Regions from separate parts of the Chryseobacterium sp. WX genome, predicted to be linked through region 2. Evidence: riboswitches for the same ligand, from Rfam matches in the RefSeq annotation. Region 2 holds a riboswitch; the other holds the start of a gene.
What was found. A riboswitch is a leader RNA that binds a small molecule or an ion and turns the genes downstream of it on or off. The one in region 2 is predicted to bind thiamine pyrophosphate.
Positions count from the first base shown of each region.

Region 1: it holds a riboswitch for thiamine pyrophosphate, as region 2 does, so the genes downstream of both, pnuC (nicotinamide riboside transporter PnuC) here and thiS (sulfur carrier protein ThiS) in region 2, are expected to answer to the same signal.

Region 1 covers NZ_CP120710.1:518,207-526,453, reverse strand. The annotation lists gene PZ898_RS02365 (hypothetical protein) at 400-1,980, opposite strand; gene PZ898_RS02360 (hypothetical protein) at 2,323-2,547, shown strand; gene PZ898_RS02355 (VOC family protein) at 2,613-2,972, shown strand; gene PZ898_RS02350 (GNAT family N-acetyltransferase) at 2,980-3,516, opposite strand; tRNA gene PZ898_RS02345 (tRNA-Ala) at 3,689-3,762, shown strand; gene PZ898_RS02340 (hypothetical protein) at 4,226-5,257, opposite strand; gene pnuC (nicotinamide riboside transporter PnuC) at 5,244-5,840, opposite strand; TPP riboswitch at 5,866-5,972, opposite strand; gene PZ898_RS02330 (PA2169 family four-helix-bundle protein) at 6,094-6,552, shown strand; gene PZ898_RS02325 (DUF4142 domain-containing protein) at 6,675-7,286, opposite strand; gene PZ898_RS02320 (alpha-ketoglutarate-dependent dioxygenase AlkB) at 7,416-8,024, opposite strand.
Region 2 covers NZ_CP120710.1:3,019,866-3,028,112, forward strand. The annotation lists gene PZ898_RS13545 (HesA/MoeB/ThiF family protein) at 1-54, opposite strand, end outside; gene thiH (2-iminoacetate synthase ThiH) at 196-1,314, opposite strand; gene PZ898_RS13555 (thiazole synthase) at 1,324-2,100, opposite strand; gene PZ898_RS13560 (thiamine phosphate synthase) at 2,097-2,711, opposite strand; gene PZ898_RS13565 (hydroxymethylpyrimidine/phosphomethylpyrimidine kinase) at 2,717-3,454, opposite strand; gene PZ898_RS13570 (thiamine phosphate synthase) at 3,430-4,017, opposite strand; gene thiC (phosphomethylpyrimidine synthase ThiC) at 4,014-5,825, opposite strand; gene thiS (sulfur carrier protein ThiS) at 5,850-6,056, opposite strand; TPP riboswitch at 6,114-6,210, opposite strand; gene PZ898_RS13585 (RluA family pseudouridine synthase) at 6,327-7,004, opposite strand; gene PZ898_RS13590 (hypothetical protein) at 7,016-7,330, opposite strand; gene panB (3-methyl-2-oxobutanoate hydroxymethyltransferase) at 7,334-8,149, opposite strand; gene PZ898_RS13600 (Crp/Fnr family transcriptional regulator) at 8,210-8,247, opposite strand, start outside.

The DNA.
Region 1 (8,247 bases), 2.5 Mb from region 2:
TGAAAACTAACTGTTGTTATACATATTTAAAATCTTACAATAAAATTGCGCAAAATTTTATTGTAGAGAATTACTTATAAAAATGAGCTTTTTAGAGTCCAATCATCAATAAAGTGATTGGATATGATGTAGTTCTACATTGCTTTTGTATAGTAATTCAACACTTATAATAAGAGTAGAATACTTTTAAAGACCTTATAAATTTAGAATAAAAAACAATACAAATTATCTCTAAAAATAAAAGACATAAAATTTATCAATACAAATCACATCAAATCACTATTTTTTCCTTTGTAGGGAAAAATAGTGATTTTAATCCATAAAAAAACTACAAAGAAATAATCCTTGTAGTTTTTCTGTGTTTTTAGAATCGCTGAACCTTAACATAAAAGCCGCTATTTAATTTTGGAATTTTACAAAATCCAGATAAAAAGAAGGGTTTCCAGCATTGAATGAGGTCGGAACTACTCCATTTGTTTTACCAGCTAACACAGTGTAGGTTCCTGGTGTAGCAAAATATAATACACGGTTCTGATCTCTTGGAAACATGAATGCAGCAGTGTTTGAGCCACAGTAGCTTCTCCAGACATCACCAATACCGTTAATATAAAAAAAGTAATCATTACAATCAGAATTGATCGCAACTCCACATCGGAAAAAATACCATCCTTTTGCAGGGATAGTTACCTGAACTCCCGTATTTAATCCTGCAGCTCCAGTTCCGCCTGTATAAGGATTTATTAATGTCCCGGTATATGGTGTCCAATTATTGGCGAACGCTGTAGTAACAGTGGATGACCATGTTGCCAAACCATTGGCATCACTTGTGAGGACATACCCCAACTGCTGAGTACCATCTTTAATTTGAAGAGCACCGTTGGTAGTCCCATTATCAATAATAACTTTTGCATTTGATGCACCCGCGGGCACCGTATTGGTCCCCATCAGGACTTTTCCTGTACCATTAATACTTAAATTGTTTCCCGCCATTGTTATATCTGTAGCTTGTGAGAGGGTTCCTCCCAGTTTTACATCTGTACCTGATAATGTAAGACCATTGCTTGCGGTAATATTGTTATTAATAATCGTTGTTCCTCCGTTTCCATTCCCTCCAGCAAGCTCTGTAACAGTCATAAATCCTATCTGAGGATTCAACTGAGCTGTTCCTGCTCCTCCTAATCGTACTTTTACAGAGGTATCCACTGTAGGTCTGTAAATAGCATAGGCTTCTGGCTGGCCTCCTATTGAAGTGGCAGGATAATTATTTATCGCATCAACAACACCGGTGGTACTGGAGGGAAGAACAGAATTATTTGAAGCATCAACCCACTCATAGACAAAGAAACCTCCAGCTAGTGAGAACTCTGTAGCATGCAGTTGGCAACGGAGAACATAGGTTTTCCCGGCTTTCAAATTAAAAACACCGGCATTATAAGTAATATTATTGGCTGCAATTACAGACCCAAATGTAACGTCCGACCCTGTAGATACTGTTTGAATAGCGTTTGGTTTTACAATAATATAATCTCCTGTAGAAGAACTTCCTTTTGAAAGGATTTCCCATGTAGAAGAAGCTCCTGTAAGCCCGGTATTGATTAATTCTACACTTTGATTTGCTGGTACAAGAACATTGGGATTTCCATTAATAGTCTCGGGAGATGCAGAATTTACTGTAATACTAAAGTTTGTATTATTTTTAATCCTATAAATACGCCCTTTATAATTCCCAGCCCCACTGACTGCGGAAGGGAGATTAAAAACCGCATTGGAAACACCATTATAAGAAACATGGAAATCTGATGAGTTCAAATTATAAGAATTTGTAATAACAGCATTATAATTTGCTGCTAATGATCCATTAATATCCATAGTGGAACCTGGATTTGCAGTATTAATACCAACATTTCCTGCCTGGGCAAAAGCAAAAGTAGAGCTTAAAGCTAATACTGCTATAAATAATTTTGTATAAATTTTAACCATTCATTATTGTTTTACATATCATAATTGATATTATTACGGGGTAAAGGTATGCTAATAGAGATGTAAAAATTCTTCGAATGCCGTGGAAATACATGTACAGGCTTGTGGAAAAATATCCACAAATATTAATATCAAAGAATAGGCTGTATCATATAACAAAATCATACAACCTTAAAAACTAAAGTCCGTTATTCTGGACTTGTAACTGGTATTCTTTTATGACTGGCGTCATAAAGTAATTTTTTATTATTTCACTATATTTGGAATAATAAAACTAACCCCATGAAATAAGCCAACATAAAGACTTGTTAAACTAAAAATGATTAAAGATTACCAAAGATTATGAAAGACTTATTTTCATTAAACGGAAAGAAAAAGGATCATGTGATTACGCACTTAAAAAAAGAGATGTATTCATTGATCGAAAATGATAACTGGATTACAGTTACGATTAAAAAGTGGTTTCATACAATGATCGTATCCTATTTGATTTGCAATGGTTTAGTTACTTTAACGATTGTAAGAACAAAATTCACTCCATTTTACGAAAAATATACCGTTTTGTAATTATTTCTTTTTGAGAATAGAGTTATAAGATCTTAAATTCTTTATTATTTAAAAACAACACTGAAATGAAATTAAAAATATTATCCATCGTTTGGGGCGTTGCGGATTTGAACAGAGCAATTGCATTTTGGTGTGAAGCTTTGCACTACAAAATAAAGAATGAGCCTGATGTTGACTTTGCCATTCTGATACCAAAGGAAGGAGATGGAATGCAGTTATCATTAAAATTAACCAGTTCGGAACAGCCAAAGAGACATCATATGGACCTGATAACTGATAATCAGCGGCAGGAAGTAGAGCGGCTTCTTAGTATTGGGGCTGGAAAGATGCCAGGCTGGAATTACGAAGATGATGCTGACTATGTAGTTCTTCTTGATCCCGAAGGAAATTCATTTTGCGTAGTACAGCAAAACAATGATATCTGAAAGGCATCTATTCTGTAACCCATTCTTCACGAAGAACTGCATAAATAATATCATCAACCCATTTATTTTTCCAGAACAGACTTTTCACAAAATGCCCTTCTTTTCTTAAACCAATTCTTTCCATCAGTTGAAGAGAAGCAGTGTTGTCAGGATCTACGGAAGCTGTAATTCTGTGTTTTTGTAAATCATTAAAAAGAAAATCAATGGTACCTTTTAAAGCCTCAGAAGCATACCCTTTACCCTGAAATGAGGTGTTTAAGGTAATTCCAAGTTCTACCTGTACATTTTCATCTCCAATAAAATGAATTCCGATATCTCCAATGACTGCTTTTGTTTCTTGATCAGTAATCAACAGCTGATACCAGCTTTCAGGTTGGTTGAATTCAGTTGTGTTTCTTTGGATAAAACTTTCCACTTCTTCCAGGGTTTCAGGAATCCAGCCTTGAAATTTATTGGCTTCGGCATCTGAGCGGTAATCGAAAATATCCTGTTTGTCATCAATCGTAATATCCCGAAGAACTAATCTTTTTGTATAGAGTTGCATGATTGTATTATAATTTCAGACAAAAATAGGTTAATTAGGAATTTATTCTAGGGATAATGATGGATTTTTATGGTCATTGAGCCTATTTCCATTAATTTTAATTCAATAAAAATTATAAAATAGTTGCAAATATCATTTAAATACTTACTTTTGTATCGCCTTACAAAAAAACGGGGGATTGGCGCAGTTGGCTAGCGCGTTTGACTGGCAGTCAAAAGGTCACGGGTTCGAATCCCGTATTCTCCACTTAGTGCAATTATAAAATGTATATAATGCACGAAAATATGATAAACCCTACAAAAATTGATTTTTGTAGGTTTTTTTTGTAAAAAGGAATGGTATAGTTTTCAAAGATTTTTAGTTCCACTTTTAATAACCTTTAAATGTTGCATTGTGTTAGAGCAAAGTTATGGACTCTTTTCTATAGAGATGCTTATCAATTAAAGTGGAAAGATATAAAGGAAGGTCATGATGAAGGTCTATGGATTATGAACAGTAGACATAAATCTAATTCACAAATGGATATTTCTCTGTTACCGAAGGTTATTGAATTTTTTTTAATTAAAAGAAATCGCAGATATATACGAAATACCAAATAATCTCAATACCCATAAATTTTTATTCTTTTTCTCCAAAATTGTATTTAAAATATTTTGATCTGAAATAGATCAGTATTAGATAAAAAGTTTATTAACAAAGAATTTTCTACTCAAAAAGAAAAGTCCAAATCATCAGCAGAAGGTCTGAAATTAGAATGCATCGCAGCTGTAAAATAATCACAGAACACCTGATAAACTTCAGAATTAATATCCGTAGCCCGGATTCCCAGCTGTGTATAACTAGTAAGTATCTGATGGGATAATCTTTGAACCAGCTCTACTCCATATTGGTGGATTTCGTTTTGATATCCTTCAGAAATATCTTTGTGATCACCGAGTATATTTTCTACTTCTCCGGCAATTTGCAATACTTTTTCCAAATGCTTTTCAACAGCCTCTGCGAAACTTTTGAAATGGATCTCAGGACGAATATATTCTGCTTCTTCAATAAAATGAGAAGCCATTCCCAAATAGTTGACCAACAGTGTCAAATCTGCAAAAATCCGAAAAGGAATAGTGTCCAGAATATCATTGGTGAAAAAAGTATCGTAAACAAAACTATAGTCTTCATTAACGAGCACATTTTCAACAATGAATGAATAGGTGCCACTAGCCTTCATTCCCATAGATTTCCAGTTGGGAATAACCTCAGCGTGTTCTTTCGAAATAATAAATGATCGAATTATTCCATTGCCATGACCATCCATTAAAGGTTTTCCGTTTTCTGTAATTTTTGCATTCAATGTAAAATGGGTAAGATGAGGTGCTCCTGTTGCAAAATTCCATGAACCGTTGATCAGATAGTGGCTGTTGTCTATTTTTTCTGCAGTTCCTCCCACCATTCCGCTGCCACCAAAGCAGGTTTCAGAATGGGCGAACAGTAATTGAGCAATTTCAGGCTTGATATTTCTGGAAAAATAATTGGCTCCGGAACAAAGTGTCAGCATCCAGCCAAAGCTTCCATCGGTTTCTGCACAGCCAAATAAAGCGTTAAGTCCTTCTTCAAAACGATAGCCGAGTCCTCCATATTTTTTGGGAACCCATATTTTAAGCAGTTTTTCTTCATGAATATGCTGCATTACTTTATCAGAAATTACAGGGGCTCCATGAAGTTCCCGTCTGATCTCTTTAGTACTCAGCATTAGCTTTCGATTTAATAATTTTTTGCCACTCTATATATCCGGAAATGGCTACTAAAAATAAGAATGACGTCAAAACAGCATAGAGATACAATTCTTTATGAATCATTAAAGGAATAGAAATGATATTACTGACATTGAGTATCACCCAGTTTTCAATTTTCCGTCTCGCCATCAGCCACATTCCCGCCCAGGCAAAAGCACTCACCAGAGAATCCCAGATCGGAACATCCGAGTCTGTAAAATGGGTCAGAAAAGACCAGAATAAGATAAAAGTTCCCAGAACAATTCCTCCCGTAATCCATTTTTCTGTGGTAGTGGTAACAGAGATTTCCATTTCTGATTTCTGCTTTCCGAATTTCCAATATAACCATCCATAGATGCTCATGATCAGATAATAAAGATTTAAGGTAAATTCAGCGTACAGCTTGGAAGTAAGCATCACATACAGCGTAAGCAGAATCCCTGCAATTCCGAAAAGATAGTTGTTGACATTGTTTTTACGGGCCAGTAAAACCTGAATGACTGAAAATAAGACTCCGAACCATTCCGGTAAGGTAATTTGTTTTAAAATGTCCTGCATCATATTAATTATTAGAAATCAAATGATGAGATGATCAGTAAGCAATCCCTACACCGGCATTATCCGGATCAGGTGTGGAAATACATTCCTGGGTATCATCTCAGCCACTGTTTTGTAGCACCCCATTGTTCGGCAAAGGTGCAGCTTTTTGTTGAAAAAAGAAAGGACTTTGGTTTTTTATTTACAGGATATGATCACGATTATAAAGAGTCGATGAGGTAAATTATAATTTTATGGATAACTAAAAATTTATATTATGGACAATCAAGAAATATCAGTACTTAATGACTTACTTCACATTACCAACGACAGAAAGGAAGGCTTTGAAAAAGTTGAGGGAAAAGTATGGGAAATGTATCCGGATGTAAAAGATGAGTACGAACATATGATTTCGCAGTCGAAAATCATGAAAAATGAACTGATCAACCTCATCACAGAAAAGCAAGGCACTCCGGAGGACTCAACGTCCATGGCAGGAGCTGTTCACAGAACTTGGATTGACATTAAAAATTCTTTTACCATGGGAAATCTCATAGAATCTACATTAGAAAATGTGGTATTTGGCGAAAAAGCAGCTATTGAAGCTTATCAAAATGCCCTGGACACAGGTGAGCTCAGCCCAAAAAGTACTGAGATTGTGTCTGAACAGCTTCGTATCCTTAAAGATTCTTACAGACAATTCAAGAAAATTGAAGAATATAAAAAGAAAGAATAATCAAAAAACTCCTCTTAAAAAGAGGAGCTTACTATAATCAAGAACAAAATAATATTTAATCAATTCAAAATTATTAAATATTGTATGCTCATACTTATGATGCAGGTCATAAAAACTCAATATTATTTGACCGCATTTTTAGCTTTTTCCGATTCCTGCAAATGATGTTCAAGTGTCGGAAGGGTTTTCGCTGCGAAAGATTTTAATGAGGCTTCTGTTCCTTCTGACACCTCTTTTTTGAATGCTTCTACATCTTCCTTGTGGTCACTGACCATTAAATCTGTATATTTTTTGTCAAAGTCTTTACCTTTCTTAGCTTTCAGGTCATCATACATCTTCTGCTTTTCGACATCCAGACTTGTGGGTAAGGTATACCCTATTCCTGATGCCCAATTCTTAAGCTCGTCGTTCGCTTTGGAATGATCGGTTACCATCATTGCTCCCAAAGATTTTACCACTGAGTTTTCAGCGTTTGTTGCGGCCAGTTTTCCCATCATTACCTCCATCAGTCCTCCTATGGCTGCAGCATCTGCAAACTTTTTGTCCTGATCACTGAGAGTACTTTTCTGATCTTTGGTGTCTGACATTTTGGTGGAGTCGCTTACCGTCATCCCGGATTCTGCAGGGGCAGACATTGTGGTACTTTCCTCAGATTGACTCGTGGTTGTCGGTTCGTTTTTTTTGCAGGCCGTTAAAGCAGCTAATGCAAAAATTGTTACTACAAGATTTTTCATAATAATAAATTTTAAGTGGTGATATTAATGAAGTCAAACAATGACTTTGTTTATAAATGCAACAATTTATCTGCCAAAAACCGATTACAACACTTCTAACCTAATCATAAAACATTATGAATAAATACCTTACAACTTATTAACCAACCGGAATGTAAGATTAATACGCTCCTTCATAGCGGTTAGAGACTTGGCAATACGATGTTCCCAGTTTTCCTGAAGGTCTCCTTTCATAATCAATAATGATCCGTGAGGAAGAGGCAGGCTGTATTTACTCTGATGATGGTCTTTTTTCCTGAAATCAAAATTTCTGGTCTGCCCCAGACTTACTGACGCAATCACCGGACGTTTCCCATATCTGCTTTCCTTATCCCGATGCCAGGCAACAGAATCGTTATGATCTCTGTAAAGGTTCAACAATACGGAATTGAATTGATAGCCAAATGTTTCTTCTATTCTTTGTTTTAAAGAAAACAGTTCCGGTGTCCAATGATGGGCATCCAGTTCATTGTCTGAAGGATAGGCATTTTTCTCATCTCCATACCAGGCGGTTAAGCGAGGTGTGAGAACCATCTTATCATACATTTTCTGGGTACGTTGTTTCCAGGGAGCTGTTTCAAGCAGATGAATTTTAAGGCGGTCAGCTTCTTCCTGATTCAGGAAATGTTCTCTGTATTCCAGAAGGTCTTTTGGAAATTCGTACAGATCTGCTGAGTCGAACAGGCTAAGTTGGGTCATTTTTAAACTTTATAAATGGTAGAATACAGTTTTCTTTTACAGTATAAGAGTTTTGTTATTCAATTACAGTTCATTTTAAAAAAACTAAATTGATAAAAATTATATCCACAAATATACTACAACTGATACAAAATCAACCAAGATAAAAATGTTGCATTTTAAACCTTTCCGGATTTCAATAAAAAGGAGACCTGATTTTTTCAGGTCTCCTTTTTAAAGATTG
Region 2 (8,247 bases):
TTCTTCAATAAATATCTGCCGGCTGTACCGTGAAAAATGATCTTCTTTTTTCATACTTTATGATAATTGAGCCATTAAGTTTCTTTAGCTTTTTTAGGAAAGTTAAGCTTCGCTTTAAAAAGATACTATCTAAAAAATCTCCGATTTTTATTAATTCAACTTCACTCCTTCAAAATCCTTAATGGCTTTAAAATTTCAAAATCCGTTATATACGGAATCCCAATCTTTCATCACAGGATCATAACCTGCTTTTTTAATCATGATTTTAATTTCATCCATACTTCGCTCGTCACTGGTTTCAAACTGTTCCAGAGATTCTTTATCCACCGCATATCCTCCGGGGTTTGTTTTTGAACCTGCACTCATAGCGGTTGCTCCCAGAGAAACAATATTATTCCTAAACACTTCACTTTCCCTGGTAGAAATGGAGATTTCAAGGTCTTCATTCCAGATTCTATACGCACAGATCAATTGAAGAAGATCTTTGTCCTCCATTATGAAATTAGGTTCAATAATCCCTTCTGCCGGTCTGAGTCTTGGAAAGGAAACAGAAAATTTACTTTTCCAGTATTGTTTCTGAAGATAATCAATGTGTAATGCATTAAAAAAACTGTCAACTCTCCAATCTTCAAGTCCAAGAAGAACTCCTAGTCCAATTTTATGAATTCCTGCTCTTCCTACCCTGTCGGGAGTTTCCAGACGGAAATGGAAGTTAGATTTTTTACCCTTTGGGTGATATTCTCTGTAAACATCCTGATGATAGGTTTCCTGATACACTAAAACGGAATATACTCCTTCCTCATGAAGCAACTTATATTCTTCTTCCAATAAGGGCTGAACTTCAATGGAAATGTTGGAAAAATGAGGCTTTAACTTACGGACAGCATTCTGAAAGTAAGGAACTCCTACTATTTTATTGGCTTCACCACTTACCAGCAGCACATGATTCACTCCCATTGATTTCAGAACAGATGCTTCAATCATCAGTTCCGTATCGGAGAGGGTTTTTCTTTTCAGATGATTATCAAGACTGAATCCGCAATAGGTGCAGATATTCTGACATTCATTACTGAGATACAGCGGTGCATACAGCTGAATGGTTTTTCCAAATCGTTTTTGGGTAAGCATCTGCGTCATTCCTGCCATAAGTTCCAGTTCCTGAGAGGCAGCTGGTGAAAGGAGATTCAGGAAATCGTCCAGAGTTTTATTTTTTTTCTGAAGACTGTATCTTACATCTGCCAGACTTACTTTTCCAAGCTTATTCTTCACCTCATCCCACTGATAGTTTTCAAAAACATCTTTAAAGCTTTTCATAAGTTTGATTTATTCAAATAAAAATGAAGTAAGCGGACTTGAAGCTTCGGCATGGTTGGCAATAGCTCCCAATCCAGATTCAAAGGCTCTTCTTCCTGCAATCACACCTTCTTTAAAAGCAACAGCCATATTCAACGGATTTCTGGCTACAGCAATGGCAGTATTCACCAAAACAGCATCTGCTCCCATTTCCATTGCTTTTGCAGCATCTGATGGTGCCCCGATTCCGGCATCTACCACTACAGGAACATTACTCTGACTGATGATTATTTCCAGAAAGTCCTGAGTTCTCAATCCTTTATTGGTTCCAATGGGTGCCCCCAACGGCATTACTACAGCTGTTCCGGCATCTTCAAGACGTTTGCATAAAACAGGATCGGCATGGATATAAGGCATGACAATAAATCCTAATTTAGCCAATTCTTCCGTGGCATATAGAGTTTCAATTGGATCGGGAAGTAAATATTTTGGATCCGGATGAATTTCCAGCTTTACCCAGTTTGTTTCCAGTGCTTCTCTGGCTAATTGAGCGGCCAATACGGCTTCTTTGGCGGTTCTTGCTCCGGAAGTATTAGGCAGAAGGTGAACGTTGGTTTCTTTTAATGAATCAAGCAGATCGTCCTCACTGGATTGGGCATCAATTCTTTTAAGCGCCATTGTCACCATAGTGGTTTCTGATGCGATAACAGACTGCACCATGTCTCTCATACTTCCGAATTTTCCTGTTCCTAAAAACAGTCTTGATTCAAAAGTTCTTCCTGCTATTTCTAATTTCTGATTGTTCATATCATTACTTTTTTTAGTTCGTTAATAATAGTCGGCTGCCTGGTAATAAGTCCGGATACAGCAACACCATAAATCCCGATTTCCTGTAACGGTAAAATATCTTCGAGAGTAACACTTCCGATGGCAAATATTTTGGGAACGTCTATTGATTTTTCTCCTAATCCATCAATGATAGCCTGGTAGCCTTCAAACCCCAGAACAGGGCTTAGTTTTTCTTTGGTTGTAGTAAATCTCAATGGTCCTAAACCGATATAATCACAAGATTCTTTGATTCTCTGAATGACATCTGAAAGGGTATTAGCCGTTCCTCCAATTATTTTATTTTCGTCTAAGATCAGTCTTGCTTCTTCAATGGCACTGTCGTTCAATCCTAAATGAACACCATCTGCATCTATTTCTTTGGCTATTTGTACATGGTCATTGATAATACAAACCGCCTGATATTCTGAACAAAGTTGTTTTGAAATTTCACAAAGATTGATTAATTCGTTTTCAGGAGCATTTTTCCATCGAACCTGTACCCATTTGATCCCGTTGTCTAATGCTTTCCGAATACAAAGTTCCTGTTCCTGCAGGGTATTTCCTTGTGATATGTATTGTAATTTTTCCATGTTTTCTATGAATGCGCTCCCAATAAAGAGGGATTGCTTTTTAAAAATTTTTCGATGTATCGTTTTCCGTTTCGGCATGCCTTCTCCATATTTTCGCCTTTCGCCAGTTCTGCAGTAATTGCTGAAGATAAAACACAGCCGGAACCATGTTTAGGAAAATAGATTGTATTGTCTTCGGACGGGAGTAAAAAAGTTTCTTTTTCGTTTTCAACTAAAATATCCGTTCCCAAATGATCTTTCCGGTGTCCTCCTTTGATCAGTAATGAGCATTGATTTGTATCCGCTAAAAGATTATCTCCTCTTAAAATGTGGTATTCGTTATAATTAGGAGTTATTAAACTAAGTTTATTAACCGTACTTTTTAATTGAGGAAGTGTTTCAAGGTTAAAAAATGTAAATTCAGAAGTACTTTTCAGAACGGGATCCCAAACTATTTTCACTTCAGGATTTCCTTTTTGAACTGTTTTTACAATCTTAGCCAGAAATTCGGCATCCTTCACTATTCCAATTTTCACTGCTGAAACGGAATAATTATCCATCAGCACCTGAATCGCTTCAGTTACTTCATCTATAGGCCGCCATTCTAAATTCAGGCATTTCGAAGCAGTTTGCAAGGTTAATGCGGTACACACTCCAAGCCCCATCACCTTTGATTGCTCAAAAGTTTTGCTATCTGATAATAAGCCTGCTCCGCCACTGGGATCGAAGCCTGCAATACTTATGACATAAGGACGTTCCTGCATTTTTTGAATACTTTTAAAGGTTCTTCACTTTCCCAGATTGCACCTAATAAAGCTGCTCCATCAGCATCTGAATCGAAAACTTCATGAATATTATCCTGATGAATTCCTCCAAGAGCAATCAATTTTACATCCGGATTGTTCCGATGTTTTATTTGTTCTTTAATGGTAGAATTCAATCCATATCCTTTTTTGGAGATACTTGGAAAGAACGGGCTTATGAAAGCATATTCCCATTCTTTTTCCAAAGTATTGTAGGTTTTAATATCATGTACAGAAGTTGAAATGGTATTTTCTTTCGCAAAAGACTTATACATTTCTTCCTGCCGATCAATCTCTCTGAAATGAAACCTTGAAATAGTAAATTCTTTCCCAAGGTCATAATACGTATGCAAAACCAGCTGTGTATAAAAAAATTCATCAATCTGAGTGATAAATTCAATCATTTCATTCCGGCTGATCCATGGTTTACGAATGTGAAGCAGATCAAGACCTTCCTGAAACATCTGATTAATGAAATCTGTCTCGTTCGGGACAATCAATTCAGGAGTAATGACCAGGATCATATATAAATTTCTTTCCCTTTTTCGATGAACTCCTGTGATTTATCAAGCATTCCTTGTTCTGCTGATTCACGAATTTCCTGTGTAATTTTCATGGAACAGAATTTCGGTCCGCACATGGAACAGAAATGGGCAATTTTTGCTCCTTCTGCAGGCAGTGTTTCATCATGATAAGCTCTTGCTGTCTCTGGATCTAATGAAAGATTGAACTGATCTTCCCATCTGAATTCAAATCTGGCTTTACTCAATGCATTGTCCCTGTACTGTGCTCCCGGATGACCTTTAGCCAAATCTGCAGCATGAGCCGCCAGCTTATAGGTTATTACTCCAACTTTTACATCGTCTTTATTCGGAAGCCCTAAATGTTCCTTCGGAGTTACATAGCAAAGCATCGCACATCCAAACCATCCGATCATGGCTGCACCGATTCCTGAAGTGATGTGATCATAGCCCGGTGCAATATCAGTGGTCAATGGGCCTAAGGTATAAAACGGAGCTTCATGGCATTCTTCCAATTGCTTTTCCATATTTTCTTTGATCATGTGCATTGGTACATGCCCAGGTCCTTCAATCATTACCTGTACATTATGTTTCCAGGCAATTTTAGTGAGTTCACCTAAAGTTTCCAGTTCTGCAAACTGCGCTGCATCATTGGCATCTGCAATAGATCCCGGACGAAGACCGTCTCCCAGAGAGAAAGCTACGTCGTATTTCTTCATGATTTCACAAATCTCCTCAAAATGGGTATACAGGAAACTTTCTTTATGATGAAATAAGCACCATTTTGCCATAATCGATCCTCCTCTGGATACAATTCCGGTTACTCTGTTGGCTGTCAGATGAATATATCTTAGTAAAACTCCTGCGTGGATGGTAAAATAAGAAACTCCCTGTTCAGCCTGTTCAATCAAAGTATCTCTGAAGATTTCCCATGTAAGATCTTCAGGAACACCTTTTACTTTTTCCAATGCCTGATAGATTGGAACGGTACCAATCGGAACCGGACTATTTCTGATGATCCATTCTCTTGTTTCGTGAATATTTTTACCGGTTGAAAGGTCCATAATGGTATCTGCTCCCCATCGGCAGGCCCATACTGCTTTTTCCACTTCTTCTTCAATACTGGATGAAACGGCACTGTTTCCGATATTCGCATTGATCTTTACCAGGAAATTTCTCCCGATAATCATCGGCTCGCTTTCCGGATGGTTGATGTTATTGGGAATAATAGCTCTTCCGGCAGCAATTTCGTCTCTTACAAATTCCGGGGTGATTTTACTTTTGGGAGTATTCGCCCCAAAGCTTTGTCCGGCATGCTGAAAAGCCATTTCTTTTGATACGGATTCAAGCTGCTCTATTCTTTGATTTTCTCTGATGGCAACATACTCCATTTCCGGAGTAATGATTCCCTGTTTGGCATAGTAAAGCTGTGTAACTTCTTTTCCTTGCTGTGCAACTTTAGGTTTATGATCATAGGAAAACCTCAATTCATCAAGACGAGGATCTGCCAAACGCGCTTTGCCGTATTCAGATGTAATTCCGTGTAAGATATTCACATCATTTCTATCCAGAATCCATTGTTCTCTGATTCTTGGAAGCCCTTTCTGAATGTCAATGACTGCATTTTCATCGGTATAAGGCCCCGAAGTGTCATAAATGGTTACCGGAACATTATGTTCAAAGCCGCCATTGGTCAATTTAGTGGGGCTAAGCTGTATTTCACGCATGGCTACATTGATAGGATGTAATTTTCCTTCAACATAGATTTTCTTTGAGTTCGGAAATGGCGAACATGTAATGGAGTGAGCCATAAGTATTGGTATTAAATATGAGAATTAACCGCCCTGAGTGGCAGTAATGATTAACACTGAATCGTTATTGTTTAGCATGGTTTCCGCCCAGACTGACAGCGGAATAATTCGGTTGTTGAGCGCTACAGCAATACCTTTTTTCTTTCCGGGTAACTCAATAGTCAGTAATGCTTCCAGGTTTGCAGGAAGTACATCAAATGTTTTTCGGGTGTGGTTGATTATAAGTTCCATTCCTAATAAATTAAATATACTTTAGGAATGGCCATTATTGTACAATAGAATGTACAGCAAAAGTCATCTACTTTTCCCTACGCTGGTATGATCCAGATCAGGTTCAAAGGGTAAAGTCTCAGTCTGTTGGTAACAGACACCCCTAAAGTTGGGAACGAAGTTAGACATTTTTTTAGAATGCGCAAAATCTGAAATGATAATATAGAAAAAGTCCATCTCAAAATTGAGACGGACTTTTATGTTTGCCTTTAATTAACTAAAAATCTTTAGTTATTCCTCACAAGCTCTCCAGATCGCATCATTCTGCGGCACGGGAGCTGTTATTTCAATATTTTCTTTGGTAACAGGATGAATAAACTCCAGCTTTCTGGCGTGAAGATTGATTCCTCCATCAGGATTGGAACGTGGTGCTCCGTATTTCAGATCACCCTTAATCGGAACTCCGGTCTTGGACAGCTGTGCTCTGATCTGATGATGCCTTCCGGTTTCAAGATCAATTTCAAGAAGGAGATAATTATCCAGTGTTTTGATCACATGATAGGTAAGAATAGCTTCTTTCACCCCTTCAGTAGCTTTCGGAAAGACAATAGCCTTATTATTTTTTTCATTTTTCTTTAAATAATGCACCAGTCTCTGGCTTTGCGGGATCATTTCTTTTCCTACAACTGCCCAATATGTTTTTTTCACTTCACGGTTTTTCACCATCTGCGTAAGACGAGAAAGTGCTTTGGAAGTTTTTGCATAGATCACCAGTCCTGAAGTTGGGCGGTCTATACGATGAACCAAGCCGAGAAAAACATTTCCCGGCTTAGCATCTCTTATTTTTATAAAGTTCTTGATGGATTCTAATAGTGATTCATCGCCGGTCTTATCGCCTTGTACAAGCTGACCCACCTTTTTATTAATCACCAGAAGATGGTTGTCTTCATATATAATCTGCTCCTTCATACTTGTTCCGTCTATCTTCTTCTGTTGGATAAAGACAGGATAATCCCTGCCAGAAGGCCTACTGTTTTAACAGCTGAAAGTTTTGAGCCTTCCGGAATAAACGCTCCGAATACACAGATAGCCGCTGCAGCATACATGGCATAAACAAAATTCTTATTGGTAAGCAATGGAGCCTGAATAAAAAAGCTTGCTCCAATCAGAACATAAAATACTTTTCTTGAAAGCAAATGATTAATTTCCGGGGAAAATAAATTAAACCATCCCACGGCCAGACAAATCAAAGCTGCAATAGATAATATTCCCTGAATAGATTGTTGGTTCTGCATGGATTAATAACTTTCGTTTTCGTTTGGAAATTCTACATTTTTCACATCTTTCACATATTGAGAAACGGCTCCTGTAATTTCTGTGTAAAGGTCAAGGTATCTTCTTAAGAATTTCGGGCTGAAACCTTTGTTCATTCCCACCATATCATGATACACCAAAACCTGTCCGTCACAATCTGCGCCAGCACCGATTCCGATGGTAGGAATAGAAATACTTTCAGTTACTTTCTTGGCTAAATCCGCAGGAATTTTTTCCAACACAATAGAAAAACAGCCAAGTTCTTCCAAAAGCTGAGCATCAGCAATCAGTTTTTCAGCTTCTGCTTCTTCTTTAGCTCTTACTTTATACGTTCCGAATTTATAAATGGACTGTGGCGTTAATCCCAAATGTCCCATTACAGGAATTCCGGCATTGATAATTTTTTTGATAGACTTGGAAATTTCTTTTCCACCTTCAATTTTTACAGCATGCGCCCCTCCTTCCTTCATCATTCTTACCGCAGACTCCAGTGCTTTTTCAGGATTACTCTGATAAGTTCCAAAAGGTAAATCCGCTACCACCAAAGCTCTGTCGGTTCCTCTTACCACACTTTGAGCATGATAAATCATTTGATCCAGCGTAATGGGTAATGTAGTTTCGAAACCAGCCATTACATTCGCTGCAGAGTCTCCAATCAAAATAGCATCTACTCCTCCTGCGTCTACCATCTTTGCCGTGGTAAAATCATAGGCTGTAAGCATTGTTATTTTCTCCTTGTCGAATTTCATTTTACGCAAGGTTTCAGTTGTAACTTTTTTAATTTCAGAGTGAACAGACATAATTTATCTATTTTTAAAAGTTAAAAAGTCGGCCTTGAGCCGACTTAAGTTTTTGTATGATTATAAAACTACGTGACCGAGTTTCATGAGTTTGTCGT